2 regions of the Margalitia sp. FSL K6-0131 genome follow, and region 2 is predicted to be linked to the other one. Evidence: riboswitches for the same ligand, from Rfam matches in the RefSeq annotation. Region 2 holds a riboswitch; the other holds the start of a gene.

Evidence for each region. A riboswitch is a leader RNA that binds a small molecule or an ion and turns the genes downstream of it on or off. The one in region 2 is predicted to bind cobalamin.
Region 1: another riboswitch for cobalamin. It lies ahead of NSQ59_RS07765 (DUF4430 domain-containing protein); the one in region 2 lies ahead of NSQ59_RS12065 (ribonucleoside-diphosphate reductase subunit alpha).

Annotation. Positions count from the first base shown of each region.
Region 1 is NZ_JBBOZS010000001.1:1,617,788-1,622,061, reverse strand. It holds gene NSQ59_RS07770 (class D sortase) at 1-27, opposite strand, end outside; gene NSQ59_RS07765 (DUF4430 domain-containing protein) at 30-1,877, opposite strand; cobalamin riboswitch at 1,994-2,183, opposite strand; gene NSQ59_RS07760 (NUDIX hydrolase) at 2,521-3,153, opposite strand; gene NSQ59_RS07755 (VOC family protein) at 3,192-3,578, opposite strand; gene NSQ59_RS07750 (DHH family phosphoesterase) at 3,759-4,274, shown strand, end outside.
Region 2 is NZ_JBBOZS010000001.1:2,472,614-2,476,887, forward strand. It holds gene NSQ59_RS12065 (ribonucleoside-diphosphate reductase subunit alpha) at 1-1,838, opposite strand, end outside; cobalamin riboswitch at 1,966-2,149, opposite strand; gene mnmH (tRNA 2-selenouridine(34) synthase MnmH) at 2,330-3,418, shown strand; gene NSQ59_RS12075 (hypothetical protein) at 3,850-3,975, shown strand; gene NSQ59_RS12080 (response regulator transcription factor) at 4,140-4,274, shown strand, end outside.

The DNA of each region.
Region 1 (4,274 bases), 850 kb from region 2:
CATGATCACAAATGCAATTTTCTTCATGTTTAAGCCGCTTTCTGTTTACGATTATAGAAGTAAATAGCTGCACCAATGATGAAAAGGATTACACCTAATAATAATACGTTATAATAATTGGTTGCTGTATTTGGCAATGGCTGACCGTTATCAGAAGGATGCTTTTCTGTGTTTGTTGCATCATTACCTGGCTGAACAGTCACATCATTTCCTGTAAATTGATAAATGGAGCCCTCTCCATTTAGATATTGCTGATACGCAGTTAATCCTAATAAGCCTTGCGTTGTTGCAATTAAATTTGATTCATGATCTGCTGCGATGTGAGCAAATCCGCCATCCTTTTGATGGAATGACATTAAATGTTGCACAAGGTTTCCGCCTGTTTTTGTAAATGCTTTATCAGTTGGGTCAACACCGATAGACGATAAACCAATGATTACTTGAGCAGTCGTTTCACTTGCATCTCCGCCATTAATATCGCTGCTAAATCCGCCATTTTTATCCTGAACGGATGAAAGCCAGTTTACTGCATTATCGATAGCATTTTTTACATTTTCTTTGCTCTTATATGGAGCAAGTGCAGCTAATGCCATGGAAGTGATGTCAACACTCGCATTATCGCCAACAAGTGCCCATCCACCAGACTTAAGCTGATTATCCAATAAGTAGTTTACAAGTTTTTCTCTAGACCATTTTGCATTAGCAGGAACTTTATATTTCTTGCTATCTAATGCAAGCAATGCATATATAACCCCATTTGTTCCTTGATTTGTCATGCGGTCATTGGAGTAAATTTTTTCAATCAAATTATAACCATCAATATTAGCAGCATTTCCTCCAGCTGCAGTAACACCGATTGCTAATCTTTCATAATCGGTAACATTGCGGAATGTACCATCATTTTCTTTCAATGTCTTTTTAATATTATTTAAATAAACGGCAGGAATCTTTTGACCGGATCTTTGCAGTCCGATGATTTCAAACTCATCATTACCACCATTTTTCAATACATAAGAAGCAGAAGATTTCATTGCAGCTGCAACCTGTTGCTTCGTTACATTTGGTTGTTTTGTTCCATCTGGAGTTCCTGAATTATTGCCCCCGTTTCCATTATCACCATTGGAATCCGGCGGTGTTATATAATTATCAATGGTTAATTCAACACTATCTCCATTTTTTAAAATGTTTGTTGACAGGGATGATTGTAGAGGATTTCCATTCAAAGCGGTCTTCCAATAATCCCCTTCATTCAGTTTCGCATTTCCGATATTTTGAACAAATTCAAAGTAACTTGAATCTACCGAAACCTTTAGTGCAAGATTTTTCTGTGAAGCAGCTTGTATTAATGCATCGTACGCATTGGCACCTTCCACGACCTTTACATCTGTTTCTGGTATCAGTGCATTACCTTTTACATCTTTTGCAGAAACTTTTGCGGAAATAGTTTTCTCCGGGTAACTTACTACCTTAAATAGCAAATCATCCCCATTTTTCACTTTGTATCCGGATACTCCTACTTGAGCCATGCTGCCGTTAATAATAAAGCCCCAATATGTACTGTCCTTTGCATAGTCAGGCTTTGCATCCCCAATTTGTACAATATTTGCGCCATACTTAGGATCAGTAGTATAGTCAAATGCAATATTTTTCTTTGTAGTTGCTTCCTTTAATACATCGAAAGCTGTTTCTCCATCCTTTATTTCCAACACAGAATGTGGAAGGACGGTTTTACCATTTTCATCGACAACCGAAATCATTGCTGCATTTTTTAAAGCAGCAGCAGATACCGGATTTGTAAAAAATCCCGTTAGTTGAAGCATCACAAGTAGGATAGCCGTCAACACGACAGAACTTCTTTTGAAAAGCATTCCTTTCATTTCTCTTCCCCCTTGAAAAAAATAAAAAAACATCTCCTAATGTGAAGATGTTGTGCGTCGCAGGAGGTGAAAATGTTCGATTTTCCTCGAGCTCAGCACCACCTATCCACGTAGGTTTATGGTGCAAAAAATAGGCAGGTCTCCTGGCTCATGATCAACACTCTTTAACTCCTTCCCATCTTGTAAGACAGTGGATAATCTTTGTAAAGAGCTCCCATTTACAGTGGCGGGACCGCGTCGGTTTTTCACCGAACTTCCCTTTTAATGATTGAAATAATTCAATCAACCTAGTTTTCCCACTATTAAATTAATACCGATATTATCATAGTTTAATAAGTAAGAATATGTCAAGTTGTGGTTATTACCGATATTTGACCTGATAGTGAAATTTATTTTATTCCATTAATTTTATTTTAAATCTTCCCTCCTATAATCAAAATCAACCGAGTCAGATATTATTTCATATGGAGTGAGGATAATGGCGAAAAATAAAGGATTAAAATGGATTGTCGGTTTATCAAGCGTGGCGGTTTTTACCGGGTTTGTCGGATTATCACAAAAATATTCCTATTTTCCGGATGATCATTCAGGTTGAATTCTCCAAATCAAACAACTGTAAATTAAAAAAAGGGTACTATCAGTTTCATGTTGATAGTACCTTATTTATTTTAGAAAGCTTATCAAAAATCACCTTATAATAATTCGAAGGATGAGGTACAAAATCTTTTAGCTCTACATCTGTGCGAAGGCTAGTTAATTGGTTATTTTTATATTCAAAACCAGAGATGTTAATAGATTTAAGTGAACCATTATATAAACCTTCCATTTGGTGAAAAGGAATTCGATAAATTCCAGCAACTTCTACAGGGTCAGGTATTATTTTTTCCATATGCTCTTTATAATGGTAAAAGTAAGTGTAGCAGAATTCATTATCGATAAATGTATCACCAGTATAGCTTGCCGAGATAACCCCAATCGATTCCAGTTCATCCATTTGTACTTGTATTCCGAGCTCCTCTTCTACCTCTCTTATGCCCTCGTGAGGACGTTCTCCTGCAGTCAAATGTCCTGCTGCAGTTATATCGAGTAAATTAGGATGGGTATCCTTGTCATGCTGTCTTTTTTGAAAAAGAACATTCAGCACCCCATTTTCGATTTGATAGAACCAGCAATGAAATGCCTTATGCCAATATCCCTTTTGGTGAACTTCATTTCGTTCCGCAACACCCATGTGATTCATATCTGCATCAAAAATATCAAAGAATTCTTTTGTCATTTGTCATACTCCTATCTAGTTGCCTTTTGTGCAAAAACTTATTCTTTATTTCCTGTCCCTACCGCCAAAACATACCCATCCGGATCCTCAATCGCAAATTCCCTCCATGCTCCCCAATCAAACTCTGTTACTACGGGTTCTTGAACAATTTTCGCCCCTTTTTGTTTCCACTCATTATGTAATTGATCTAAGGCTGCAAAATCATACGCGTAAGCATAGGCATCCCATATAACCTCATTATTGCTGCTATTAGGGGATATTATTTGATTTTCTTTTGCTTGTAAAAGTTTAAACCCGAGTTTCAATGAATCATTCCGAAGAGCCCACCAATCGTTCACTTCACATCCTAAAACATCTTGATAGAAAGCCATTGATTTTTCTATGTCTGAAACTAGTAAAACGGTTAAGGATTGTATTCTATCCATTTTCATTCTCCTTTTAAAAAATTATATACATAAAGATTTTACCCGAAAAGACAGCTATTTGTTTAGAATTTTTGAAATATTTTTGACGTTTTACAAATATTTTTTAGGTGCGAGTATAAGATATGCACCTCGGTTAAAATAATCCTTATGGTAGAAAAAAATGAAGGAGACCTGCATTCGATGAAGCTTTTTACAGATATTGATTTAGACGGATTAGGCTGCGGAATTGTCGCCAAGCTAGCATTTGGTGAAGATGCAAATGTTTCTTATTGTTCCTATCGAAATTTAAATCAACGTGTGGAGCATTTTATCGATAACCCCGATCATAATAACACCGAAACATATATTACGGACCTGGCAGTCAATGAACATGTGGAAAAAAAGCTTGAAAAGCGGTTTTCTAATGGACATCCGATTCAAATGATTGACCACCATGTAACGGCCATGCATTTTAATGAATACAAATGGGCAATGGTCGATCCCGAATATAAGACTGGTAAGAAAACCTGTGCGACATCACTGTTTTATGATTTTCTCGTGGAGCATCAAAAAATTCAAAAGACCCCTGCATTGGACGAATTTGTTGATCTAGTTCGTCAATATGATACTTGGGAATGGGATGAAAATAATAATGTCGCTGCTAAACGTTTAAATGACTTATTTTATATGATGGATAGGGAGCATTTTGAGGAAGAT
Region 2 (4,274 bases):
TACAATCTATCCCAAGCACAGGAAGAAGAGTTGTTTTCTAAATATCCTTTTCGAAAGAAATACTCACCTGTATCCCATTCGGAGCCTTTAAAGACTGGATAGGAGCCTTTTTCTTTCGCTAATTCCATACTTGCTTGGATAGTAAGGAAGGCGATTTTTTCATATAGCCGATCAGCATATTGAACTGCATCCTCGCTTTCCCACTTTATTTTTTTCAATGCTAATAAATGATGCCACCCAAATGTTCCAAGTCCAATCGCGCGGTATTTTTGGTTCGTTAATTTTGCCTGTAAAACAGGAATGTCATTTAAATCAATCACATTGTCCAACATTCGTACTTGAATCGGAATTAATCTCTCTAAAATATTGGCGGGAACAGCCAGCCCTAGATTGATAGAAGATAAATTACAAACTACAAAATCACCAGGCTGTTTTTCAATTATGATTTTTCCATCTTGTGTATATTGAGTAATGATATTCGTTGTACTTTGATTTTGCATAATTTCTGTACATAGATTACTTGAATAGATCATTCCTTGATGTTTATTTGGATTTTTACGATTAACCTCGTCCCGATAAAAGACAAATGGTCCGCCAGTTTCTAACTGGCTCTTCATAATACTTTTCATGATTTCGATTGCTGGAACGACAGTTTTAGAAAGGGTTTCGTGTTGAACACACTCCCAATACTTAGTACGGAATGAGCCGCTTCCGCTTGTTTCATCGTAATAATCCTCAAGAGAATACCCCATAACTTGTCTTATCTCATGCGGATCGAATAAGTACCAATCACCGCGTATTTCTACCTGCTCCATAAATAAGTCAGGAAGGCATACACCAGTAAATAAATCATGTGTGCGATATCGTTCATCCCCATTATTCAATTTGGCATCAAGAAAAGAAGAAATATCCTTATGCCAAATATCCAGATACACACAAATGGCACCTTTTCTTTGTCCGAGCTGATCGACACTCACTGCAATATTATTTAATTGTTTCATCCAAGGAAGAACGCCGGAAGATGCTCCGACAAATCCTTTAATCGCACTTCCGCGGCTTCGTATCTTACCTAAATAGACTCCGATTCCACCGCCGTTTTTTGATAGATTGGCAATATCAGTGTTGCTGTCAAAGATTCCTTGTAAACTGTCTTCTACCGTATCAATAAAGCAGCTCGATAATTGCCCATAGTTTTTTCCTGCATTCGAAAGGGTAGGGGTTGCAACCGTCATATAAAGATTACTTAGTGCCCAATAGGCTTCTTCCACAAGCTTTAAACGGCTTTCTTTCGGTTCATTGATCATTAATTGCATAGCAATAATCATCCATCTTTCCTGCGGAAGCTCGAATACATTTTTATGATGATCAGTCGCTAAATAGCGGTCTGCCAATGTACGTATTCCTATGTATGTGAAGAGTTGGTCTTTGTGATAATCCATTTTGCTGGCTAATTGATGTATTTCGTCTACTGAATAGCAATCTAGCAGGCAGCGGTTATAGATGCCTTCTTCTGTTAAAGTTTCTAACAAACCATAAAAATTACCATACCTGACTTTATAGGAATATTCTCTATTTTGCGCTGCCTTGTAATAAAGATATTCCATATAAAAGTGAGCAGCATCGTATGTCCAGAAGATTTCTTCCTCATTTAATCGAGATAGGCAATCTAATATAATTTGCTGAACCCACTCGTCCTCTGATATCCAAGGCTTTTGCTCTAATAAGTTTTGTGCGAAAGAATAAACCGGGTGGAAACGTTCGTCTGCTTCTGCTTTTTCTACTAGAATGGATAAGATATGACGGTTCCAATTTTCAATCTCTGTAATCGTAGTTCCCATTTATTTTCCCCCTATAAAAAAATAAGATCTGCCCGAAGGATGAGCAGATCAAACGATAGGAAAAAAGAACATACATAGTCATAGACGTTTTAACTATCGTTTCATCTCCCCAATCCCCGAGGAATCGAAACTTTATCATGTGAAGGCAGGTCTCCTGACTTGTGTGCAGCCTACTAAAGGACCTTCCCGCATCGAGCGGATGCAGTGGTCTATCCTTTTTCGTTCACACTTACAGTTGCGGGGACAGTTTCGGATTCTCACCGAATTCCCTATTAAGTCCATCTATGGACACCCTTACATGAAGTTAATTTCAATATATAGTTTTGAAAATGAATTTAATTAGCATATATTGTGTTTTATATTAACATATCAAAAGTAAATTCACAACTATCATTTTGCAAAAGAATTCCATAAATTGATACTCTTGTTTAAACACAATAAGGAATTGGATATGATAAAATGAAAGGGAAGAGTATTGGAGGAATGAATTTATGTCACAAGATATAACAGTAGAAGAGTGGCTTGATGAAAAGGATAAATATGTAACAATGGATGTTCGCTCACCATTAGAATTTTCCGAGAGTGCTATTCCCCATTCTATTAATATTCCCATCTTTTCAAATGAAGAACGAGCAGAAATTGGGACCTTATATAAACAGGTTGGTGCAAATGCGGCAAAATGGAGGGCGATGGAGGTTGTTGCTCCAAAGATACCGCATTTAATGAAGAAAATTAAGGAAATAGAAGAGTCCGGAAAGAAGCCTTTAATCTATTGCTGGAGAGGTGGTATGCGCAGTGGATCCGTTGCACAATTTGCTACTTTTTCAGGACTTCATGTCTATAGATTAAAAGGCGGTTATCGTGCATATCGAAAAAAATCTTTAGAATTGATTCCAGATTTACTTCCAGGTAAAGCAGTAATTTTACATGGTATGACCGGAACAGGGAAAACACAAATATTACAAAATTTAAAAAAGCTCGGGTTTCCCGTTCTGGATCTCGAACAAATGGCCAACCATAAGGGATCTCTATTTGGTGCCATTGATGGCAGAAAACCCCATAATCAAAAAACATTTGACGGTCTATTATTTGAAGAGCTGCTTTCCTTACAGAATTCCCATTACGTAATAATGGAAGGGGAAAGCAAAAGAATTGGACATGCTGTGCAGCCTGATTCTTTACTTGCTTTAAGGGATAATGCTTTGCATATTTATGTTTCAGGTTCCGAGGAAGCAAGAATCCAAAGAATTTATGCGGAATATGTTCAGCCAAATAAAAACAACCAAGAATTTAAAGAAAATGTTCGTTCGGCGTTACAATATGTAAGAAAAAGAATGAAGTCATCCGAATGGTGCCACATAATCTTTAAAGCGTTGGAAGAAAATAATTTTATGAAGTTGGTAGAACTTTTAATGAGAGACTATTATGACCCGCAGTATCTTCATAAAGAAGACATCTATATTAGCAAATCGGAAAAAGTGGTTAGCGATAATATTAATATTGCAACAGATGAAGTAATCAATATTTTAAAATCTCATCATTTAATCGGTGAAACGGATATCCATTCCGTTAAAAGTTAGGTGGAAATTTCATTTTCTCATGATTTTCTAATCTTCCTTTCATGAAAATATAGGAAAGTTTTCGTAAAATCATCGTTGAGTCGGTTCGACTCCCCTTATTATTTTACTCATTATAAAGTTCCTTCTTTAAATCCGGCTTGCAAAATAGCCGGTGTTTTTTTATGTCTAGCATCAGCGCCTATCGGCTAGTGGATATTTCCGACTCCTCTCTACGATAAGTCAACATCAGTTGAAAATGGAAGTGCTATTTTCATTTGTTCGTGAACTACCTTACTGTGTTTCCTTTATCTCGAGGTGAGCGACTACGAAATCCATACGCCGATAAGCAAGGCGCTTCAGCTTTTATTTTTATCCAGAATTTATAAAATTTTAATCTTATTCTCATGATAAGTTGATAAAGTAAAGGTTGAACAATAAAGGAGGCGAATAAAATGTGGGTACGTTTTATCCCAATCGTATTCTTTAGTTTGACAGCAGTGTCACTAGTTGCCTTTCAGTCAATTGAAATTGTTCATGCATTTATTAACTTCATTTCTTCTAAGACAAATATTAAATAATGATCCATGATTTTAGCAAAACGTCCTTTATGGAAAGAATCTTCCGCCGATTAGTTTTGGAGGAAGTATTTCTTTTTTTGGGGAAAATAACCTATGAATTTGTCATGAACGAATTGTTTACAGTAAACTTAAGTAAATACTTGAAGTTTTAGTAGGTGAAATAGATGAAGAAAATTTTACTCATTGAAGACGAAAAAAATTTATCACGCTTTATTGAGCTCGAATTAAAGCATGAGGGGTATCAAGTGAAGGTATCTTATGACGGAAGGGAAGGGCTCCAATTTGCTTTGGAAGACGAG